DNA from 2 places in the Leifsonia sp. McL0627 genome. Region 2 is predicted to be linked to the other one. Evidence: predicted binding sites of a transcription regulator. Region 2 holds the regulator's gene; the other holds the start of a gene.

Region 1 (11,800 bases), 1.1 Mb from region 2:
TGCGCGGCAGCGTCGCCGCCGTGCGCCGGGTCCCCGCCGGAACGGGCGTCTCCTACGACTACACGTACCGCACCTCCGGCGACACCACGCTGGCGCTCGTTCCCCTCGGCTACGCGGAAGGCATCCCGCGGCACGCCTCCAACCGGGCCCCGGTGTCGATCGCGGGGGGCACCTTCCGGGTCTGCGGCCGCATCGCGATGGACCAGTTCGTGGTCGACGTCGACGATCAGGACGTGCAGGTCGGCGACGACGTCGTGCTGTTCGGCGATCCGGCGGCCGGTGTCCCGTCCGCAGACGACTGGGCGGAGGCGGCCGGCACCATCAACTACGAGATCGTGACCCGCATCGGAGCCAGGGTGCGGCGCCGCTACCTGGGGACGCCGTGACCGGCTACCTCTGGCCGCCGGCGACGCGGGTCGTGCCGACGTCGGCGGACATGCACACGCTCGGCATCGAACTGGCCGCGATCCTGCGCGCAGGAGACCTGGTGGTGCTGAGCGGGCCGCTCGGCGCAGGGAAGACCACGCTGACCCGCGGCATCGGCGACGGACTGCAGGTGCGCGGCCCTGTGACGAGCCCGACGTTCGTGCTGGCGAGGACGCATCCGAGTGTCGTCGGAGGCGCACCCCTCGTCCACGTGGACGCCTACCGGCTCGGCAGCGCACTGGAGCTCGACGACCTCGACATCGACTTCGCCCGCTCGGTCGTGGTGGTGGAGTGGGGTTCCGGGATGCTCGACGGGGTCGCAGAGTCGTGGCTCGACGTCACGATCGCACGGCCGACGGGCGCGGGAGCCGTAGTCGCCGCCGACAGCGCCACCGAAGACGAACTGGACGCGGACGAGCCGCGCACGGTCACGGTGACCGGGTACGGCCCGCGCTGGGCCGCCGTCGCTGCCACGGAAGCCGTTTAGGCTGGATCCATGCTCCTCGCCATCGACACCTCCGCCGGAACGAGCGTCGCCGTCGTCGACCTGGCGGGCGGAGTCCTGGCCGAGCGCACGGAGGCGGACACGATGCGGCACGCCGAGGTCATCGGCGAGCTGATCGAAGCCGTCCTGGCCAAGTCCGGCGTGGCGGTCGCCGCACTGTCCGGCGTCGTCGCGGGGATGGGGCCGGGGCCGTTCACCGGCCTGCGGGTCGGTATCGCCGCGGCGAAGGCATTCGCGTTCGGCGCAGGAAAGCCCCTCGTGCCGGTCGTCAGCCACGACGCCGTCGCGTTCGACTGGTACGGCGCGGGGGGCGCGGGCGAACTGCTCGTGGTCACGGACGCCCGCCGCAAAGAGCTGTACTGGTCCGCGTACTCCGGGGTCGGCGAGCACGGCCTGCCGGTGCGGCTCGACGGGCCCGGCCTGACGAAACCGGACGACCTGCCGCACGCCGGGATGGCCAGGCTCGACGCATCCACTGTTTCAGCGGGGGCGCTCGGGATGATCGCCGAGCTGCGCTACGCCAACCGGCTGCCGTTCGACGCGGACGAGCCGCTCTACCTGCGTTCGCCGGACGTGACGCTGTCCAACGGACCGAAGCGGGTGAGCGCGTGACCGCCTGGCAGCTCAGGCGCGCCGCGGACACCGACGTGGAGGCGATCATGGCACTCGAGCGCGCCACATTCGTCTCCGATGCGTGGTCGGAGCACTCGATGCGTTCGGAGGTGGCGAGCGAGCACGGCTACTACCTCGTCGCGTTCGAGCCGGAACATCCGGAGCGGATCGACGGATACGCCGGACTGCTCGCGCCGCACGGAGCGGCCGAGGGGGACATCCAGACCATCGCGGTCGCGCCGCACGCGCGCCGCAAGGGACTCGGCAGGGTGCTGATGCTCTCGCTGATCGGCGAAGCCCGCAAGCGGGGAGCCCGCGAGGTGTTCCTCGAAGTGCGCGCGGACAACCCCGGCGCCCAAATCCTGTACCGGGAACTCGGTTTCGAGGAGATCGGCGTGCGGCCCCGCTACTACCAGCCGGACGGCGTCGACGCGATCGTGATGCGCCTCACCGTCCCGACCCCGGAGACGACGACAGCATGAACAGGGACAACCCGCTCGTCCTCGGCATCGAGACCTCCTGCGACGAGACCGGGATCGGCATCGTGCGGGGGACGACCCTGCTCGCCAACACCATCGCGTCGTCGATGGACGAGCACGCCCGCTACGGCGGCGTCGTGCCGGAGGTGGCCGCGCGCGCCCACCTGGAGGCGCTCACGCCGACGCTGCGCACGGCCGTCGCGGACGCCGGCATCGACCTGGCCGACATCGACGCGGTCTCCGTGACCAGCGGCCCCGGCCTCTCCGGTGCCCTGATGGTCGGCGTCGGGGCGGCGAAGGCGCTCGCGCTGTCGCTCGGCAAGCCGCTGTACGCCGTGAACCACCTGGTCGGCCACGTGGGCGCCGACCTGCTCGACGCGCACGGCGGCCCAGGGCACCCCGTGGAGCTGCCGACGATCGCGCTCCTGGTGTCCGGAGGCCACACGTCCCTGCTGCTCGTGCGCGACCTGGTCAGCGACGTCGAGCTGCTCGGCGAGACGATCGACGACGCGGCGGGCGAGGCGTTCGACAAAGTGGCGCGCGTGCTCGGGCTCCCGTACCCCGGCGGCCCGCAGATCGACAGGGTCGCCGTCGACGGAGACCCGAAGGCCATCCGGTTCCCGCGCGGCCTCACCAAGCCGAAAGACCTCGAACACCACCGCTACGACTTCTCCTTCTCCGGGCTGAAGACCGCCGTCGCCCGCTGGGTCGAACAGCGACAGGATGCGGGGGAGCCCGTGCCGGTCGCCGACGTCGCCGCGTCCTTCCGCGAGGCCGTCGTCGACGTGCTCCTCACGAAGGCGCTCGCCGCGTGCGCAGACAACGGCGTGCCTCGGCTGCTGCTCGGCGGCGGGGTCGTCGCGAACGCGCGGGTGCGGCAGGTGGCGCAGGAGCGGTGCGACGCAGCGGGGGTCGCGTTGCGCATCCCGGCCCTGTCGTTGTGCACGGACAACGGGGCGATGATCGCCGCCCTCGGCGCCCAACTGATCATGGCGGGGCACGCGCCGAGCGCGCTCAGCTTCTCCGCCGATTCCACGCTTCCCGTCACGGACATCCAGGTCGCGCGCTGAGCGTACGGCCCTGGTGCCGCAACGCGTGGTACCGGGGTCCCCAATCGTGTGCGGACGCTCACGATCGCGCATCCGGATGGATATGGTTGTTCTCGGGGGGCGCGATGGGGGACCGTCGTTGACACCCCTGTGCACGCACTGCCAGCATTGGCAGCGTTACAGCGATTTCTCAGGATTGAAGGAGATGGGTCTCATGACCGATCCGAACGTGCCGGCGGAGCCGGTGGACCCCAACGCGCAGAACGGCGATGCCGTCCCGGCTGCTGACGCGCAGACCGCCGCCGTTCCCCCGGTGCCGCCCGAAGCCGCCCCGGCGGCAGCGGCACCCGTCCCGCCCACAGCGCCCGTGCCTCCTGCGCCGCCCGTGCAGCCGGCCGGGTACGGCCAGCAGCCGGCGGCACCAGGGCAGCAGCCGTACGGTGCGCAGCAGCCGTATGGGCAGCAGCCGTACGGTGCGCAGCAGCCCTACGGCCAGCAGCCAAACGGCCAGCAGCAGCCGTACGGGCAGCAGCAGCCATACGCGCAGCAGCCGTACGGCCAGCAGCCGGGCTACGGCGCCCCCGCCTACGGCCAGCCCGCCCCCGGATACGCGCAGCCGTACGCGGCGCCCGCTAAGTCGCCGACGCTGAGCATCCTGTCGATGGTCGGCGGCATCATCGGCGTCGTGCTCGGCTGGGTCTACGGCATCGGCTTCCCGTTCGGCGTCGCCGCGATCATCCTCGGCTTCATCGGCAAGAAGAAGGAGCCAGCGGCGAAGGGCTTCTGGCTCACCGGCATCATCACCGGTTTCGTCAGTGTCGGGCTCTCGCTGCTCGTCTGGATCGTCATCATCATCGCGATCATCGCCTTCAGCTCCTCGTACAGCTCGTACAACGGATATTGATCCGCTGAACGTCAGACGGCCGGGATGCGCACGAGCGCGTCCCGGCCGTCGTCGTTCACCCGGCCTTCGCCGAGCCGATCAGGAGAGGCGTTCCACCAGCAGCGCCGTGTGCTTGCCCGCAACGCGGGTGAGGAGCAGGGTCGCCGACGCCGAGCCGCTGAGCGATAAGCGCTTGCGGAGCGTCGCGGGGTCCACATCCACGCCGCGCTTTTTGATCTCGAGCGTGCCGATGCCGCGCTGCTTGAGGGCCCGCTTCAGGTCCCGTTCGTTGAACGGGAGCGTCTCGACCACGCGGAACCCGGTGGCGAACGGCGTCTCGGCGCGGGTGTCCGACGTGATGTACGCGATCCCGTCGGCGAGCATCCGGCCGTCGATGCTGCGCGCGAGGTCGCCGATCAGGCGTGCGCGGATGACGGCGCCGTCCGGTTCGTAGAGGTATTCGCCGATCGGCCCGGTCTCGGCGTCGTCGCTGTCGGAGCGGGCGGTGAGTTCTGCGGCGTCGTCGCCGCGCACGACGAGAGCCGCGCGGCCGATGCCCGGCCGCCGGAGCACGCCGAACCAGAGTCCCATCTCGACCACCTGGCCGTCGACGGAGACCCACTGCGCTTCGGCGCTGGACGGAATGAGGTCGCGGTCGAGTCCAGGTCCGAGCTTCACGCCGACGGATCGGCCAGTGGCGAGTTCGAAAGCGAACCCGAGCGACGGAGAGTACTCGTCCGGGTCGGTCAGGCGGGAGGTCTGCCCGTGGCCGGCCGTGCGTCTGGCCGGGTCGAGGAAGACGCCGTCGAACGAGCGCAGATCGACGTCCTCCGCCTTCCTGTGCTCGACGGTCGTCCGAGGGAACGGCGCGAGGTTGTAGCTCGCGATGGCCGCGGTGACCTCGTCGGCGTCGACCGCGAGCACCTCGATGTCCAGCGCGGAAACCGCCAGCGCGTCGCCGCCGATGCCGCAACCGAGGTCGGCGACGCGCTCGAGGCCGGCGGAGTGGAAGCGCCCGGCGTGCCTGGCGGCGACGGGCAGTCTGGTGGCCTGTTCGAGTCCCGCCTCGGTGAACAGCATCCGCTCGGCGAACGGGCCGAACTTGGCCTGCGCCTTCGAGCGCAGCTTGGCCTGGGTGAGGACGGCGGCGACCAGGCCGGGGGAGTGGCCGGCTTTGCGCAGGTCGCTGACCATCCGGAGCACATCCCGCTCGGAATGGTACGGCGGCAGGGAGTCGAGCAGCCGCAGCCCCTCGGCGGAGAGCAGCTCGACGAGTTCCGACCGATCCATGCTGCAACGGTACCGTCTCTTCGCCACCCTCTTGGCACTCACGTTGCGTGACTGCTAACGCACCCCCTAAACTCGTGTTAGCACTCTCGGTATGAGTTTGCTAACTCACGTCTTTGTTCAAGCCTGTGTTTGTAGGAAAGAGGGTCAAACGTGTCGGTCTCCATCAAGCCGCTCGAGGATCGCATCGTCATCAAGCAGGTCGAGGCTGAGCAGACCACTGCATCTGGTCTGGTCATTCCCGACACTGCCAAGGAGAAGCCGCAGGAGGGCGAAGTCGTCGCCGTCGGCCCCGGTCGCATCGACGACAACGGCAACCGCGTTCCGCTCGACGTCGCCGTCGGCGACAAGGTGATCTACTCCAAGTACGGCGGAACCGAAGTCAAGTTCGGTGGCGAGGACTACCTCGTCCTCTCCGCTCGCGACGTTCTGGCCGTCGTCGTCCGCTGACGACCGGCTGTTCGAGGGCCCGGATGCGCACTGCGCATCCGGGCCCTTTCGCGTCCGGGCGCTGCTCGGTGCGTCTGGGCGTCACGGGTCGCGCGTAAGATCGCTCCGTGGCCCAGAACGAGACGACCCCAAGCGTGACCGGCGCAGCGAAACCGTTGTCCGAGCACCGTCGCTCGGGCCTCGTCTACGCCATCTCCGCGTATGTCCTGTGGGGCATCCTGCCCATCTACTTCCTGTCCCTCGTCCCGGCGAGCGCCTGGGAGATCGTCGCCTGGCGGGTGCTGTTCTCGCTGGTCTTCTGCGCGATCCTGCTCACCGTCACCAGGAAGTGGCGCGCGTTCGGCGCCCTGCTGCTGAACAAGCGCGTGGTGTTCACGATGGGCGTCGCCGGCGCGCTGATCTACGTCAACTGGCAGACCTACGTGCTCGCGACGATCAGCGGCCACGTGGTCGAGGCCGCGCTCGGCTACTTCATCAACCCGATCGTCACCGTCTTCCTCGGCGTGATCGTGCAGAGGGAGAAGCTGCGGGTCGCGCAGTGGGTCGCCGTTGGCGTCAGCATCATCGCGGTGGTCGTGCTGGCGGTCGGCTACGGCTCATTGCCCTGGATCGCGCTCATCCTGGCGTTCTCGTTCGGACTGTACGGGCTGATCAAGAAGCGCGTCGGAGGGGAAGTGGATGCGGTCGCCGGCCTCACGCTGGAGACCATGTGGCTGACGCCTGTCGCCATCGTGCAGCTCGTCGTGGTCGGCGCGACGGTGGGGATCACTTTCGGAACGATCAACGTCTGGCACACGGTCGCGCTGGTCGGCGCCGGGGTGATCACGGCTGTCCCTCTGCTGTTCTTCGCGGCGGCGTCGAGGAGGCTGCCGTTGGTCTACATGGGGTTCATCCAGTACTTCGCGCCGTTCATCCAGTTCCTCGTCGGCGTGGTCGTGCTGCACGAGGCGATGCCGCCGGAGCGCTGGTTCGGGTTCGCGATCGTGTGGCTCGCGCTGCTCATCCTGTGCGTCGACATGATCATTGCCAGCCGGTCGGGCAGGAAAGCCGTGGAGCTCGACGTCGCGACGGTGGAATAACCCTCAGCGGAATAAACCCCCAGGGTTCTGCCGTTACGATTGAATATCCGCAGGCGCTGGTGGCGGCGGACATCTCCCATCTCCGCTACGAATAAGGGGTGAAATGGATCAGTCGGATCCGTTCGGTTTCATCGGTTTGACCTACGACGACGTGATGCTGCTTCCCGGGTACACGGACGTCATCCCGAGTGAGGTCGACACCTCCTCGCGGCTCACCAAGCGCATCTCGGTGTCCGCTCCGCTCCTGTCGAGCGCCATGGACACCGTCACCGAGTCCCGCATGGCTGTCGCCATGGCGCGGCAGGGCGGCATCGGCATCCTGCACCGCAACCTCTCGATCGAAGACCAGGCGGCGCACGTCGACAAGGTCAAGCGGTCAGAGTCCGGCATGATCACCAACCCCGTCACCACGACCCCTGATGCCACCGTCGAGGAAGTGGACGCGCTGTGCGGCCAGTTCCGCGTCAGCGGCCTCCCGGTGGTCGAGGGCGACGGCAGGCTCGTCGGCATCATCACCAACCGCGACATGCGCTTCGTGTCGCCGTTCGAGCGCACGACGACCTACGTGCGCGACGTCATGACGAAGATGCCGCTCATCACGGCCCCGGTCGGCATCGACCCGGACTCCGCGGTCGCGATCTTCGCCCAGCACAAGATCGAGAAGCTTCCGCTGGTCGACGCCGACGGTCGCCTGCGCGGGCTCATCACGGTCAAGGACTTCGACAAGAGCGAGAAGTACCCGAACGCCACCAAGGACGACGAGGGCCGGCTGCGCGTCGGTGCGGCCATCGGCTTCTTCGGCGACGGCTGGGAGCGCGCGATGACCCTGATCGACGCCGGTGTCGACGTGATCGTCGTCGACACGGCCAACGGCGAGAGCCGAGGCGTCCTCGACATCATCAGCAGGCTCAAGAACGAGCCGCGCGCCAAGCACGTCGACGTGATCGGCGGCCAGGCGGCCACACGCTCCGGTGCCCAGGCGCTGATCGACGCGGGCGCTGACGCGATCAAGGTCGGCGTCGGTCCCGGCTCCATCTGCACCACGCGCGTCGTCGCCGGTGTCGGCGTTCCCCAGGTGACCGCCGTCTACGAGTCGTCGCTCGCCGCCCGCCCGGCCGGTGTCCCGCTGATCGCCGACGGAGGCCTACAGTATTCGGGCGACATCGCGAAGGCGCTCGTCGCCGGTGCGGACACCGTCATGCTCGGTTCTCTGCTCGCCGGAACGGCCGAGTCGCCCGGAGACCTCGTCTTCGTCAACGGCAAGCAGTTCAAGAACTACCGCGGCATGGGGTCGCTCGGCGCGATGCAGACCCGCGGCAAGAAGACCTCGTACTCGCGCGACCGCTACTTCCAGGCGGACGTCCCGAGCGACGAGCAGCTGATCGCCGAGGGCATCGAGGGCCAGGTGCCGTACCGCGGCCCGCTCTCGGCCGTGGCGTACCAGCTCCTCGGTGGTCTGCGCCAGTCGATGTTCTACGTCGGCGCCCGCACCATTCCCGAGCTCAAGGAGCGCGGCAAGTTCGTCCGCATCACGCCGGCCGGGCTCAAGGAGTCGCACCCGCACGACATCCAGATGGTCGTAGAGTCGCCCAACTACACGCGCTGAGTTCCACTCAGGCACGCGAGATGCCAGTAACTGCGCCGAAAACAGCTCGATTCGGCACAGTTACTGGCATCTCGCGTTTCAGCGCGCCTGCTGGATGCGCGTGATCGCCTCCCGCAGCACCTCGGGCGAGCAGGCGAAGTTGAGCCGCACGTGCCCGGCGCCCTGGCGCCCGAAGTCGGTTCCAGGGTTGAGCGCGACCCTGGCGCGCTCCAGCGCGACAGTGCTCGGGTCGTCTCCCCAGCCGAGCCCGCTCAGGTCCACCCAGGCGAGGTAGCTCGCGTGCGGTTCGCGGTAGCGCGCCTCCGGCAGCTGCTCTGTCAGCAGGGTGGTCAGCAGAGACCGGTTCGCCTGGATCGAGACCAGCGCCTCCGCCAGCCACTCGCGGCTGTCGCGGTAGGCGGCCTCGGTGGCGATTCTGCCGAAGTGACTCGTCCGCACCTCGACCTCCACCGGCAGCGACCGGATGCGGTCGGTCATCCGGTCGTCGGCCGTCACGAACAGCGCGCACTTGAGTCCGGCGAGGTTCCAGGCTTTGCTGGCCGCGTGGGCGGCGATGCCGTGGCTCCGCGCCTCCTGCGACACCGACAGGAACGGCGTGAACGTCGCGTCGGTGTGCGTCAGCGGAGCGTGCACCTCGTCGCTCACCACGATCGCGTCATAGCGTGCGGCGATGGCGGCCAGGGCCGCCAACTGCTCCGGTGGATGCACGAGGCCGAGCGGGTTGTGCGGGTTGCAGAGCAGGAACGCCCTGGCGCCACCGGCGAACGCGCGCTCGATGCCGTCGAGGTCGAGCGACCAGCCGTCCGACTCCGACGACAGCAGCGGAACCTCCTCGAGCACCCCTCCCGCCTCCGGGATGAACTCGAAGAACGGCGGATACACCGGCGGCGTGATGACCACGCGTTCGCCCGGCCGGATCGCCAGGCGCAGCGCCTCGACGATCACCACACTCACGTCCGTGGTGGTCAGCGTGCGGGCGGCCTCGACCTCCCACCCCCAGGAGTCTGCGGCGAAACCGGCGAACGCGCGCTTCACCGCGTCGTCCGGACCGATGTACCCCGTGTCGGAGCGCGCGACGGCCGCGTGCAGGGCATCCGCGATCGGTTCGGCGAGGGGATAGTCCATCTCGGCCACGAACAGCGGGAGCACATCGTCCGGATACGCGCGCCACTTCTCGCTGGTGCGCGTCCTGAGCTGGGAGAGCGGGGAGGCTTCGACAGTCATGAGACCACTCTGCCAGCCCCTCGCCATAGACTGAACGGGTGAGTATGGAGATTGAGATCGGGCGCGCCAAGCGCGCTCGCCGCGTTTACGCCTTTGATGACATCGCTGTGGTTCCGAGCCGTCGCACCCGCGACCCCGAGGATGTGTCGGTGTCCTGGTCGATTGACGCGTACCAGTTCTCCATCCCGTTCCTCGCTGCCCCCATGGACTCGGTGGTCTCGCCGACGACCGCGATCATGATGGGACAGCTCGGCGGCCTCGGCGTCCTCGACCTCGAAGGTCTCTGGACGCGCTACGAAGACCCGGAGCCCCTGCTCGCCGAGATCCGCAACCTCCCGGCCGCGAACGCCACGGCCAGGATGCAGGAGATCTACGCGGAGCCGATCAAGCCGGAGCTCGTCACCGCCCGTCTCGCTGAGATCCGCGAGGGCGGCGTCACCGTCGCCGGTGCTCTCTCGCCGCAGCGCACTCAGGAGCTCTACGAAACCGTCGTCGCGGCCGGCGTCGACCTGTTCGTGATCCGCGGCACCACCGTGTCGGCCGAGCATGTCTCCAAGAGCGTCGAACCGCTCAACCTCAAGAAGTTCATCTACGAGCTGGATGTCCCCGTCATCGTCGGAGGCGCGGCCACGTACACCGCGGCCCTGCACCTGATGCGCACCGGCGCGGCCGGCGTGCTCGTCGGGTTCGGCGGAGGCGCAGCGTCGACCACCCGCTCCACCCTGGGCATCCACGCGCCGATGGCCACGGCCGTCGCCGACGTCGCCGGCGCTCGCCGCGACTACATGGACGAGTCCGGCGGACGCTACGTGCACGTCATCGCCGACGGCGGCCTCGGCAGCTCTGGCGACATCGTCAAGGCCATCGCGTGCGGCGCAGACGCCGTGATGCTCGGCTCGACGCTCGCCCGCGCGACCGACGCCCCGGGCGGCGGCTGGCACTGGGGTGCTGAGGCGCACCACTCGCAGCTTCCGCGCGGCAACCGCGTCGCTGTCGGCCAGGTCGCCCCGCTCGAGGAGATCCTGTACGGACCGGCCCCGGTCGCCGAGGGCACTGCGAATCTGGTGGGAGCCCTGCGACGCTCGATGGCAACCACGGGATACTCGGACTTGAAGGAGTTCCAGCGCGTCGAGGTCGTCGTCGCACCGTATCAAGCGCAGTAACGTTCGGCCGATGGCGGCCGAGACAGGGAGAAAACGATGGTCACACAAGGATCGACGTCCAACCCCGCCGTGACGTATCCGTCACGGCTCGGCCCGGCAGAGCGAGCTGATGCGATCGCGGCGCTCAAAGACACGGAACTCGACATCCTCGTGGTCGGCGGCGGCATCGTCGGCACCGGCAGTGCAGTGGATGCGGTCACCCGCGGTCTCAGCGTCGGTCTCGTCGAAGCGCGCGACTTCGCATCGGGGACGTCGAGCAGGTCGTCGAAGCTGGTGCACGGCGGCATCCGGTATCTGGAGCAGCTCGACTTCCGGCTGGTGCGCGAGGCCCTGATCGAGCGTGGTCTTCTGCTCCAGCGCATCGCGCCGCACCTGGTGAAGCCGGTGCGGTTCCTGTACCCGCTGAAGAAGCGCGTCGTGGAGCGCGCGTACGTCGGCGCCGGCATGATGCTCTACGACATCTTCTCCTACACCGGACTGCGTCCCCCGGGCGTCCCGCACCACCGCCACCTGTCCAAGCGGCAGGTGCAGCGGGCCATCCCGAGCCTCGCGAGCGACGCGCTCGTCGGCGGCATCACGTACTACGACGCGCAGGTGGACGACGCACGCTACGTCGCCAACCTCGCCCGCACCGCGGCGCACTACGGCGCCCACGTCGCCACCCGCGTGCGGGTCGAGGGCTTCGTCAAAGTGGGGGAGCGCGTGGTCGGCGTGCAGGCGCACGACCTGGAGACCGACGAGCGGTTCGAGATCCGCGCCAAGCAGGTCGTGAACGCGACCGGCGTGTGGACGGACGACACCCAGGCGATGGTGGGGGAGCGCGGCCAGTTCAAGGTGCGCGCGTCCAAGGGCATCCACCTGGTGGTGCCGCGCGACAGGTTCCAGTCCAAGATGGGCCTGCTGCTGCGCACCGAGAAGAGCGTGCTGTTCGTGATCCCGTGGGGTCGCCACTGGCTGATCGGCACGACAGACACCGACTGGCACCTCGACAAGGCGCACCCGGCGGCCACCGCGGCCGACATCGACTATCTGCTCGC
Region 2 (11,800 bases):
ATCCACTGCACGTGCAGCTGCTCCATGGCCGCCTCATCCACCAGGACGATCGCGAGCTCCGCATCCGGATGCACGTGCATGATGTCGAACGCGTACCCGGCGAGCCGCTGCAGGGCGGCCTCGTCTACCGGGATGGCCGACTCGTTGTTGACTTCGATACTCATGGGCCGGGCCTAACGTCGTTTGGGGAAGCGGTCGCGCGGGATGGACGAGCGGCGTTCTGCGCGGTTGGCGAACTCCGCCGCCTGCTCGCGCTCGTAGTGCAAGGCCTGCTTCTGCGCGTCGTACTCGGTGTACGCGTCCACGATGCGGCCGACCAGCGTGTGCCGGACGACGTCGTCGCTCGTGAGCCGCGCGAAGTGGATGTCGTCGATGTCTTTGAGGACGCGCGTGACCAGCCGCAGCCCGCTCGCCGCGGTCGGCAGGTCCACCTGCGTGATGTCGCCGGTGACGACCATCCGCGACCCGAAACCGAGCCGGGTGAGGAACATCTTCATCTGCTCCGGCGTGGTGTTCTGCGCCTCGTCGAGCACGATGAACGAGTCGTTCAGGGTGCGACCGCGCATGTAGGCCAGCGGGGCGACCTCGATCGTGCCCGCCGCGAGGAGCTTCGGCACGAGGTCGGGGTCCATCATCTCGTTGAGCGCGTCGTAGAGCGGACGCAGATACGGGTCGATTTTGTCGGTGAGCGTGCCAGGCAGGTAGCCGAGGCGTTCGCCGGCCTCCACGGCCGGACGGGTCAGGATGATCCTGCTGACCTCTTTGCGCTGGAGCGCCTGCACGGCCTTCGCCATCGCGAGGTAGGTCTTGCCCGTTCCCGCCGGACCGATGCCGAACACGATCGTGTTGTGGTCGATCGCGTCGACGTACTCCTTCTGACCGAGCGTCTTCGGCCTGATCGCTTTGCCGCGTGCGGTCAGGATCGCCTGGCTCAGCACATCCGACGGGCTCAGGTTCAGCCCGGTGTCGAGCATCCTGGCCGAACTGGTCACCTCGGCCGGACTGATCTCCTGGCCGTTGCGCACCATCAGCAGCAACTCCTCGATCAACCGGCGGGCGGCCTCGACCTGCACGGCGTCGCCGGTCAGGGAGATCTCGTTGCCGCGCACGTGCACGCTGACCAGCGGATACTGCCGCTCCAGGGTGGTCAGCAGCCGGTCCTGCGGACCGAGCAACCGCACCATCTGCACGCCGTCGACGTGCAGCCGCGCTTCGGACTCCGCCGTCGGCTCTCCGGCGGCCGGCGTTGATTCGCTAGTCGGCAAGGCTTCCTTCCTCGAGCTCTCCGCTCAGAACGTGGGCGTGGACGTGGAACACGGTCTGTCCGGCGTTCGCCCCTGTGTTGAAGATCAAACGGAAATCGCCGTCCGCGTGTTCCTCGGCGAGTCGTTTCGCCGTCGCGACCAGCTCGGCGAGCAGCGCAGGGTCGCCAGCGGCGAGCTCCACGACGTCGCGGTACTGCTGCGTCTTCGGCACCACGAGCAGGTGGACGGGTGCCTTGGGCGCGATGTCGCGGAACGCGATGATGCGCTCGCCGTCGTAGACGATGTCGGCCGGGATCTCCCCCGCGATGATGCGGGAGAAGATCGAAGGCTGCTCGGTTTCCATGTGTTCCATTCTATTCGTGCGTCCCCGCAGTGCGGCAGCCGTCGGCGGAGTCTGCCAGAAGCGTAATGATCACGCGCGGCCAAACATTTCACATTGGCGTTGCGGATACAGTGTGTGTCATGTCAAAAGTGACGATTGATCCGACTCGCCTGCGGGCGGGGGCGACCGCCCTGTCAGCAACCGAGCAGGATCCTCGGGGCCGGAGGTTCGGCCCCGGCGACCTCGGGTCGGTGCAGTCAGACGCGGCTTTCGAGGAGTTCGCCGACTACTGGACCACCGGACGGTCGGCTGTGACGCAGAGTTCGGATGCCCTGGCGACGGTGCTGCGTTCGGCGGCGGATGCGTACACCAGCCGCGATGCCGACGACGCCCGACGATTCGGCGGTGGCGTTCATGCGTTCTGACGGACGAGATTGGTCGCCGTTGATGTTCCACGATGATCCGACCCCGGGGATTCCTGGTGCGGTCACAGCGTGGATGTCAGAATTGCAGGCGCATTCGGAGCGCTATCGGGTGCGAGCCGAGAAGATGAACGAGACGGTGGCGATCGTCGACGTTCACGCCTGGTCCGGTCTCGCTGCGGAGGCGTTCCGTGAGCGGTTGCGGGTGGTCGCAGACGGTGCGAGCACAGTCTAGCGAGCCACGGCGAGGCGGGTGCCGCGGCGAGGGTGTGGGCGGACGCGATGTTCTCCACGCAGTACTCCGCCGACCAGGCGCTGCGCTCTGCGGAAGACGCCGAACGCGATATCGCCATCGCCCAGGCTGTGGTGTGTACGCTCACCGGCGATCACGCCGCGCTGCTGGAGAGTCTGGAGACGCTGCAGAGAGCGTCGTCGCACGATGACCATTCGACGGGGACGGAGCTCCTGACGGCGCGGCGCCATGCCGAAGAAGCACACGATGACCTGGTCAGGGCGCAGCACAGCCTCGAGGACGCCGAGGCGCGGCTGGCTGACGCGCGCGGGCACGGACAGGACGCGAAGCGGGAGTACGAGCACGCGGAGGCGATCTTCGTTCGCGGGCTGGAGGCCGCCAGGACCGGCGCCATCGCTCACGCCACCGCGACGGACCTGAAGGACTTCGCGTCCGGCGCGAGCAAGCTCGGCACGATCGATGCGGCCGGGCGCGGGAGCGACGTCGCGCTGATGACCTTGCTGCATCGACTTACCCCGGACGAGCTCGCCACGCTGCTCACCGGCGATGCGACACTCCAGCAGCAGTTCTGGGACACCCCTCCGAACCCAGAGGCGGTCGCCGGCTGGTGGAACGGTCTCCCGGTGGAGGTGCGGGACCAGCTCCTCGCGGTTGCGCCGGGGATTCTCGGGAATCTGCCCGGGATGCCGTACACGGATCGTGACCGTGCCAACCGCATCAGCCTGGCGCAGGCGGAGAAGAACCCACACCTGACGGACGATCAGCGTGCTGTGCTGAAGAAGATGGAGCGGGCGTTGGAAGCGCCCTCTCGCGGCACACCAGTGCGGTTGGTGGCGTTCAACCTCTTCAGCGAACCTCCGATGGTCGCTGTCGGCTACGGCGACCTCGACGCTTGTCAGAATACGACTTGGTGCGCGGGTGGCATGGGCTTCGGGGCCAAGGACGCTCTTGATGATTGGACTGACGCCGCCAAAAACCTCTACCGCGCCCAGAAGGAACTTGACGTCGGCCGTCCTGGGGTGATCGCGTGGCTGGAGTACGACAACCCGGACCTCGTCGGAGTCAACCTCAGCATCTCGGCAAAAAAGGGGGCGCCGCGGTTCGCTGCCGAGCTCGACGGAAACGCGGCCACCCGCGACGTATTCGGGCCGGGCGCGTCGCCGATCACTGTCACCGCCCACTCCTACGGCACCACGATGGCCGCGGCCGCGCTGACCTTGGTCCACACCCGGATCGACGCGTTCGTGATGGTCGGCTCCGCCGGAATCGACACGGACCTGGTGCCGTCGCTGTCCGCGATTCGCGCCGACCACCTCTACACCACCGCGGCCACCGCCGACGGCCTCGCCCCGCTCGGCTCCTCCGTCTCCGGACGTGCCGAACCCAACCCGGCGGTGGCGGATCCAAGAAGCCGCGCCATCGGCGGAGCCGAAGCCTTCTCCTCCGACGGCGACGGAAAGGACCTGAAACGGGTCGACGGACACAACCCCCTCGGCGAAAAGGGCAGAGAACGTAACAGCGGACCGCTGACCCTCAACACCATCCCCTCCGCAGGACACGGCTACTACGACCTTGACACTCAATCGCTGCACAACATCGCTGCAACCACCTCCGGACAACCTCACAACGTGAACGGGGGCCTCACCGACACCACCCGCTCGGCAGACAAGCACAACGAGATCGCGGACCTGATCGCCGAGACCAGCCGGGGTCCCCGACTCTGAGAAGACACATGAGCCAGACCACCATCCGCACTCCAGCCCTCTTTGCCATCGTCGCCACGCTCACCCTTGGAGGTTGCACCATGACCACTCCCACCGATCCCGGACCCCAGAAAACCGGACAGCAACTCCGAGCGCAGCTCATCGCCGACGCCACCGCTGCAATGGCCGCCTCCGGCTTCCCCGACGGGTGGGCGTACGACACACAGCCCGACGCCATTCCATGGAATCCGGAAACGGATGAATTCCTGGGCTCCCGATGCTCCACCTCCAGAGGCGAGACACGCCAGCGCTTTGATGCACCGCTCTTCCACGCACCCGTCGGCGATCCCGTGGCGTTCGCGAACTTGATGGGTGACTACTGGGCGGAACTGGGTTACACCGTCAGCACCGTGATCCCCACGATCACCGCGCCAGGCGGCAACCATTTCACTCAGATCCGTGCGGATCGCGCAGACGGAACCCTTGCTGCCGGAGTGATCGGGCAGGACGTGTTCTTCGTTCTCAAGACCTACACCGAGTGCTCTACCGACCCCACCCTGGACATGTTCGCCGGACCCACCGGCTACCGCGAATTCGACATGCTCGAACCCGACCCGTACCACCCGACCGACACCCCGACGATCACCCCCTACCCCGACCGCTGACCACGCACCGCTGGGCGATCACGCTCGACCGACCCCAGGGAGGCACTCCTCAGCGACGGGGCTACCAGCGCCCCAGCGCAGCGTTCAGCACGGCAAGAGCGGCGGGCCCGGCGGTCGAGGTGCGCAGCACCGTCGAGCCGAGCCGCACGAGTTCGGCGCCCGCGTCGCGGAACGCGTCGAGCTCGGACGGCGCGATCCCGCCCTCCGGGCCGACGACGAGCACGAGCGGCCGCCCGTCCTGCTGTATGTCGGTCAGCTTCGCATCCGCGTCGGGCTCCAGCACCAGTACGCGCGCCCCCGCGCACAGCGCCGCCACCTGCTTCGTGGACGCCAGCTCGCCGACCTCCGGCACCCAGGCACGGATCGACTGCTTGGCGGCTTCGCGCACGATGGTCGCCCAGCGTTCGCGGCCCTTGGCGACCTTCGGCCCCTCCCAGCGGGAGACGGAACGGCTCGCGGACCACGGGACCACCGCATCCACCCCCAGCTCGGTGGCTGCCTGGATGGCGAGTTCGTCCCTGTCGCCCTTGGCGAGAGCCTGCACGAGCGTGATCGCCGGGGCGGCGCGCTCGACGCGCTCCACCACGTCCACGTCGATGGTCAGCGCGGCGTTCGTTGCCTCGATCACCTCACCGGAGGCCACGAGCCCCCGGCCGTTGCCGATCAAGACAGACTGGCCGGGGCGCGTGCGGTTCACCGTCGCCGCGTGCTTCGCCTCCGCGCCGGTGATCGTCAGGCGTCCGCCGACCGTGACGTCGTCGAGGTCCTCACGCAGATAGAGCGAACTCATCGATTGCTCAGACGTTCAGGAAGCGGTCGCGCAGCTTCGCAAACAAGCCCTGCTGGAACCGCGCGAGCGACGGGTCCGCCTGCTTGTGGGTGGCAGCGAACTGTTTAATCAGCTCGCGCTCCTTGTGGTCCAGCTTGGTCGGGGTGACCACCTGGATGCCCACGCGAAGATCTCCGCGCCCGTTGCCGCGCAGGTGCGTGATGCCGCGGTCCTTCACCGAGATGATGTCCGCGCTCTGGATGCCCGCCTTCAGCTCCAGCTTGATGTCGCCGTCGAGCGCCTTCACCGTGGCGGTGGTGCCGAGGATCGCATCCGTCATCGCCACCTCCAGGGTGCAGAGCAGATCGTCGCCGTCACGGCTGAAGACGTCGTCGTGCTTGACCTTGATCTCCAGGTAGAGGTCGCCGTTCGGGCCGCCGGCCGGTCCGGCCTCGCCGCTGCCCGGCATCTGTAGGCGCAGACCCGTGTCTACACCGGCGGGGATGTCGACGGGGACGGTGCGGCGTGCGCGGACACGGCCCTGACCCTGGCAGGTGACACACGGGGTCGCGATGACCGTGCCGTAGCCGCGGCAGGTGCCGCACGGCGAGGAGGTCATCACGTTGCCGAGCAGCGAGCGCACGGAACGCTGAATGCTGCCGGTGCCGTGACAGATGTCGCAGGTGACGGGAGCGGTGCCCGGCTGGCAGCACGACCCGTTGCAGGTCTCGCAGACGATCGCGGTGTCGACCTCGAGGTCGCGGTGCGTGCCGAAGATGACCTCGTCGAGGTCGACCTCCACGCGCAGCAACGCATCCTGGCCACGCTCCCTGCGCGACTTCGGGCCGCGGCTCTGGCTGCCTCCGCCGAAGAACGTCTCGAAGATGTCGCCGAAGCCGCCGAAGTTCTGGCCGCCTCCCCCGCCGAAGCCGGCCTGGGGTCCGAGATCGTACTGCTCGCGCTGCTGCGGGTCGCTCAGCACGTCGTACGCATGCGTCACCAGCTTGAACCGCTCCGACGCCTCCGTGGACGGGTTCACGTCCGGGTGGAGTTCGCGGGCGAGGCGGCGGTACGCCTTCTTGATCTCATCGGGAGTGGCGTTGCGCTCAACGCCCAGGACTTCGTAGTGGTCGGCCACAGACGGCTTTTCCTTCGTGTTCGTTGTCTTATTCGCCGAGCAGGCGGGAGAGGTAGCGGGCCACCGCTCGAACGGCGGCCATGTTGCTCGAATAGTCCATGCGGAGCGGGCCGAGCACGCCGAGGCGCGCCAGCTCCGAACCGGAGGCGGTGTAGCCGCTCGACAGCACAGAGGTCTCCGCGAGCCCGAACGACGCATTCTCGCGCCCGATGCTCACCGCCACCCCGTGCTGGTCGCCGGCCATCTCACCGAACAGCTTCAACAGCACGACCTGCTCCTCGATGGCTTCGAGGACGGGGTAGATGCTCCCCGTGAAGTCGTGCTCGGTGCGGACCAGGTTCGCAGCCCCCGCCATCACCAGTTTGTCCTGGCGGTTCGCGGCGATCTGCTCCATCAAAGCAAGTGCCACGGGCTCGACCAGCGCCTGCGTGCGCTCGGTCAGTGCATCCGGTAGCTGCGAGAGCCTGGCGGTGGCGTCGGCGAGGGACAGCCCGGCCGCCGCCCCGTTGATCGCGCCGCGAATCTCGGCAACGTCTTCGTCCGACAGTTCGGACGACAGCTCGATGGTTCGCTGCTCGACGGCGCCGGAGTCGGTGATGAGCACACTGAGCAGCCTGCGCGGAGCGAGCATCACCAACTCGATGTGCCGGATCCGCGACCGCGACACCGACGGATACTGAACAAGGGCGACCTGGTTGGTCAGCTGCGAGAGCAGACGGACCGTGCGAACGAGCACGTCGTCCAGATCCACCGAGTCGCCCAGGAACACCTCGATCGCCTGCCGCTGCGCGTGGCTGAGCGGACGCACCTCGGCGAGGTGGTCGACGAACAGCCGGTAGCCCTTGTCGGTCGGAACCCGACCGGACGACGTGTGCGGCGCCGCGATCAGGTCCTCCTCTTCGAGGGCGGCCATGTCGTTGCGGATCGTCGCGGCGGACACGCCGAACGCGTGACGCTCCACGATGCTCTTCGACCCGACCGGTTCCCGCGAGGCGACGTAGTCCTGCACGATCACGCGCAGCACTTCGAGGCTCCGCTCAGAAACCATGCGACCCGCCTCCCGAAGACTCTTAGCACTCACTGAACCTGAGTGCTAATCATAACGCCCTGACACACCCACGCGATCATTGCACCCGCCGGAGCGGCGGCAGTACGGTATGCGCACAGGTTCGATTCAGCGATCCCGCGAACGAGAGGTTCCGACCATGAGTGACCCGAACCAGCCGCCGGTGGACCCGGCAGAAGGCGCTGTTCCCCCGCAACAGCCGAACGTTCCCCCGCAGCAGCCGTACGGGCAGGTTCCGCCGCAGCAGCAGCCCCCGCAGCAGCAGCCGCCCCAGCAGCCATACGGCGGGCAGGTTCCTCCGCAACAGCCCCCGCAGCAGCAGCCATATGGCGGGCAGGTCCCGCCCCAGCAGCCATACGGTCAGCAGCCCCCTCAGCAGCAGCCGTACGGCGGCCAGGTTCCTCCGCAGCAGCCCCAGCAGCCGTATGCGGCCCCCGCCGCCCCGCTCGACCCCACCCAGGACAAGCAGTGGGCGTCGTTCGCGCACCTCGGCGGCATCCTCTGGGTGCTGCCGTCGCTCATCATCTTCCTCGTGTTCAAAGACCGCGGGCGACTGACCAACCAGGAGGCCAAAGAGGCGCTCAACTGGCAGATCACCTGGATCATCATCTGGCTCGCCTCCCAGATCGTCGGCGCGGTCCTGACGTTCACCGGATTCGGGTGGGTCATCTTCGGCCTGCTCATCCCGTGGATCCTCTACGTCGTCAACCTGATCTTCTCGATCCTCGGATTCGTCAAGGTCAACGGCGGAGGCACGTACCGCTACCCGGTGAACTTCCGCTTCATCAAGTAGCGCCGCGCGCGCCTGGCGGAGACGCCGAGGGACCCCGGTCTCTCGGCGTCTTCCCAGTTTCGGCGGCTTTGCCTTACTGTTGTGGCTGACGATCCCGTCCACGACCCCGCCCGGACTCCCGGGCGCAGCCAAGGAGAGAACATGTCCGCAACGCCCCCGCCGCCCCCCGGCGCACCATACGGAGGCCAGTCCCAGCAGCTCAGCCCCTCGGATGAGAAGCTCTGGGCCACGCTGGTCCACATCGGTGGAATCATCTTCAACTGGATTCCGGCGCTCATCGGCTATCTCGTTCTCAAAGACAAGGGACCATTCGTCCGCGCGCACACCGCGACGGCCCTGAACTTCCAGATCACGATCTTCATCGCATACGCGGTCGGATCGATCCTGTCGATCGTCTTCGTCGGCGTGATCCTCATCGCAGCCGCCGCGATCATCAACATCGTCTTCAGCATCATCGCCGCCATCAAGGCCAACCAGGGCGAGTACTACGTGTACCCGCTGGCCATCCGGTTCGTCAGCTAGCCTTCCGGCTTCCGGCTTCCGGCTTCCGGCGCTCGCGCCTCATCGAGTGGTCCCGAATTGCCGCGTGCACACGTGCACGCACGGCAATTCGGGACCACTCGTTTGCGTTGAGGGGCGGGCCGGGGCGGCGAGGGGTGAGAGCGTGCGTGCCGCGTCAGTCGTCGAGGAGGCGGCGGACGACGGCGTCGGCGAGCAGGCGGCCGGAGAGCGTGAGCTCGACGTTCCCTTGGAGCGCCTGGCGCGCATCCACCAGGCCGTCGGCGATCAGGCCGGCGACGGCGGTGCGGCCGTGCTGGTCGAGGTCGGCCGTCGTGATGCCGTCCCGGATGCGCGTGAGGAGCAGCACGCGCTCCACGCGCCTGGTCTCGGCGTCGAGCGTCTCGCGACCGGCCGCCGGGGACTCGCCCGCCAGTACGCGGCCTGCGTATGCGGCCGGATGCTTCACGTTCCACCAGCGGACACCGCCGACGTGGCTGTGCGCCCCCGGCCCGACGCCCCACCAGTCGTGCCCCTGCCAATACGCCAGGTTGTGGCGTGACCGGTGCTGGTCGTCGACCGCCCAGTTGCTGACCTCGTACCACCCGTACCCGGCGCCGCCGAGCCGCGCATCCGCCAGCTCGTACATGTCGGCCTGCAGGTCCTCATCCGGTTCGGCGACCTGACCCGACTTGATCTGTCTGGCGAGCTTCGTGCCCGTCTCGACGATCAGCGAATACGCGGACAGATGATCCGGGCGGCAGGCGATCGCCGCGTCGAGCGACCGCTCCCAGTCGTCCAGCGACTCCCCCGGCGTTCCGTAGATGAGGTCGAGGCTCACCTGCAGTCCGGCGTCGCGCGCCCACTGGACCACCAGCGGCACACGCTCCGGGTCGTGGGTGCGCTCCAGTGTCGCGAGCACGTGCGGGACAGCCGACTGCATCCCGAACGAAACGCGCGTGAACCCGGCGGCGGCCAACCCCTGCAGGTAGGCGGCGTCGACCGAGTCTGGGTTGGCCTCTGTGGTGATCTCCGCCCCGTCGGCCAGACCCCACGCATCCCGGACGGAGCCGAGCATCCCTGTCAGGTCGGAGGCGGGAAGCATGGTCGGGGTACCACCGCCGAAGAACACGGTCGACACCGCACGCGCCGGGAGGCCGCTCCGCTCCAGCACGGAGGCGCCGAAAGCGACCTCGCGCTGCGCGTGACCGGCGTACTCGAATTGCGAGACGCCCCGCAGCTCGGTGGCGGTGTAGGTGTTGAAGTCGCAGTACCCGCAACGCACCCGGCAGAACGGCACGTGCAGGTAGACCCCGAACGCGCGCTCGTCGACGCCGTCGAGAACGCTGGAGGGAAGCAGGCCGTCGGCCGGAGCCGGATCGCCGAGGGGAAGAGCGCTCGGCACGTCAGGCCGACCGCACGGGCAGAAGCGAACGCAGATACTTGGCGGTGTAGTGACGCTGCACCAACCTCAGGATGGGCGCAGTCAGCCGGTAGAACGTGGTCGACGGCCGCGAGAACGCCCGCAACACGAACCACACCGAGCCGTCATCGCGCAGCTCGACGATGAACGCCTCCTCACCAGACTCCGGATGCCCGTGCAGCGTTCCATAGGCGAAGCCCGCCCGCTGCGGCTCGTCGATGACGTAGACGACGCGGACCGGCGCGGACACCAGCACCGGCCAGAACGGGATCTTCAGCACGGCGGTCATCCCGTTGGCGATGTACGGCGAACCGTCGTCGGCGAAGATCGCCTCCGACGGACGGTGCTCCTGCATCTTCGCCGGGGTTCCGTCCGGGTTGAACACGACGCCCTCATATTGCACGCCTGTGCCCTCGTGGGTCTCGGTGACCTTGATGCCGCTTCCCCGCTGCACACCCCACGTCATCAGCGCGGTGACGGTCGACGCGAAGCGGTCCTCGCCGCTGCCGATCCGCGCCTGCCTGATCAGCGGGCGGTAGCCCTTCGGCGGGTAGTAGAGCAGGTCGGGCGCTTGCGTGCCGCCGACCGCACCATAGGTGACGGGCTGATCGGTGTACGTGGAGCGACGCATGGCTGCTACTTCATTTCCTCACTCTGGCTGTGCCCAGTCTCCAACGGTCGGAGCCAGACGACAACTCTACTTGGCGCGTACCACCCGGGTGAACGCGCAGCGTTCAGGGATCCGGCGGATGGTCGTGGGTCGCGGCTGCTCGGCTGGGACCGGTCGCGCGGCTGATCCATTACGCGGTGAGGAGGATCGCGGCGACCCCGCCGACAATGAGCGCGATCGACAGCGCAGTGGTCAGCACGACCAACCGGCTCTTCCGCGCGCGGCTCGGCCTGTGGAGTTCACGCGCGCGTTCCATGAAGGCGTCGCTGCGCGACGTCTTCGGAGCTACGGCGAAGGTCGAGACGAACCCGGCAATCGGCAGCACTGCGAACAGGAAGGGTGCGTACAGGCCACGCTGGTTGACCGACTCGCCTTCCCCCATCAACGGAAGCCACCAGAAGACGCCCAGGACGATCAGTGCGGCCGCAGCGAACCCGTAGATCAGGCGCAGGCCGACGCGCCAGCTCACCCGGTCGTATCCGTTCGCTTCGTCCTCCCACAGCTGCCCGAGGAGCGTCGAAGAGGCACGCTACTTCTTGTCCTTCTTCTCCACGTCGCCGGAGAGCGCAGCGATGAACGCCTCCTGGGGGACCTCGACACGGCCGACCATCTTCATGCGCTTCTTGCCTTCCTTCTGCTTCTCGAGGAGCTTGCGCTTGCGGGTGATGTCGCCGCCGTAGCATTTCGCGAGGACGTCCTTGCGCATCGCCCTGATGCTCTCGCGGGCGATGATGCGGGCGCCGATCGCGGCTTGGATGGGGACCTCGAACTGCTGACGCGGGATCAGCTCGCGCAGGCGGCCGGTCATCAGGA

The links. Region 2 encodes HrcA, which represses chaperone genes, less so after heat shock. Its sites were predicted from a motif close to TTNGCACTCGNNNNNNNCGAGTGCNAA; they were not measured.
Region 1: the regulator HrcA is predicted to act here: its motif matches at 5,276-5,302, upstream of groES (co-chaperone GroES).

What each region holds. Positions count from the first base shown of each region.
Region 1 is NZ_JBZCGM010000003.1:116,514-128,313, forward strand. Features, by position in the region: gene alr (alanine racemase) at 1-386, shown strand, start outside; gene tsaE (tRNA (adenosine(37)-N6)-threonylcarbamoyltransferase complex ATPase subunit type 1 TsaE) at 383-913, shown strand; gene tsaB (tRNA (adenosine(37)-N6)-threonylcarbamoyltransferase complex dimerization subunit type 1 TsaB) at 923-1,543, shown strand; gene rimI (ribosomal protein S18-alanine N-acetyltransferase) at 1,540-2,025, shown strand; gene tsaD (tRNA (adenosine(37)-N6)-threonylcarbamoyltransferase complex transferase subunit TsaD) at 2,022-3,092, shown strand; gene AC37TH_RS08810 (DUF4190 domain-containing protein) at 3,286-3,975, shown strand; gene AC37TH_RS08815 (THUMP-like domain-containing protein) at 4,054-5,244, opposite strand; gene groES (co-chaperone GroES) at 5,395-5,691, shown strand; gene rarD (EamA family transporter RarD) at 5,799-6,770, shown strand; gene guaB (IMP dehydrogenase) at 6,874-8,376, shown strand; gene AC37TH_RS08835 (MalY/PatB family protein) at 8,455-9,600, opposite strand; gene AC37TH_RS08840 (GuaB3 family IMP dehydrogenase-related protein) at 9,645-10,763, shown strand; gene AC37TH_RS08845 (glycerol-3-phosphate dehydrogenase/oxidase) at 10,800-11,800, shown strand, end outside.
Region 2 is NZ_JBZCGM010000003.1:1,230,743-1,242,542, forward strand. Features, by position in the region: gene ybeY (rRNA maturation RNase YbeY) at 1-164, opposite strand, end outside; gene AC37TH_RS14155 (PhoH family protein) at 174-1,265, opposite strand; gene AC37TH_RS14160 (histidine triad nucleotide-binding protein) at 1,255-1,608, opposite strand; gene AC37TH_RS14165 (hypothetical protein) at 1,728-2,012, shown strand; gene AC37TH_RS14170 (hypothetical protein) at 2,086-2,244, shown strand; gene AC37TH_RS14175 (alpha/beta hydrolase) at 2,292-3,986, shown strand; gene AC37TH_RS14180 (hypothetical protein) at 3,995-4,630, shown strand; gene AC37TH_RS14185 (16S rRNA (uracil(1498)-N(3))-methyltransferase) at 4,692-5,420, opposite strand; gene dnaJ (molecular chaperone DnaJ) at 5,428-6,537, opposite strand; gene hrcA (heat-inducible transcriptional repressor HrcA) at 6,566-7,585, opposite strand; gene AC37TH_RS14200 (DUF4870 domain-containing protein) at 7,743-8,396, shown strand; gene AC37TH_RS14205 (DUF4870 domain-containing protein) at 8,538-8,918, shown strand; gene hemW (radical SAM family heme chaperone HemW) at 9,073-10,299, opposite strand; gene AC37TH_RS14215 (DUF1990 domain-containing protein) at 10,301-10,948, opposite strand; gene AC37TH_RS14220 (hypothetical protein) at 11,118-11,456, opposite strand; gene lepA (translation elongation factor 4) at 11,517-11,800, opposite strand, start outside.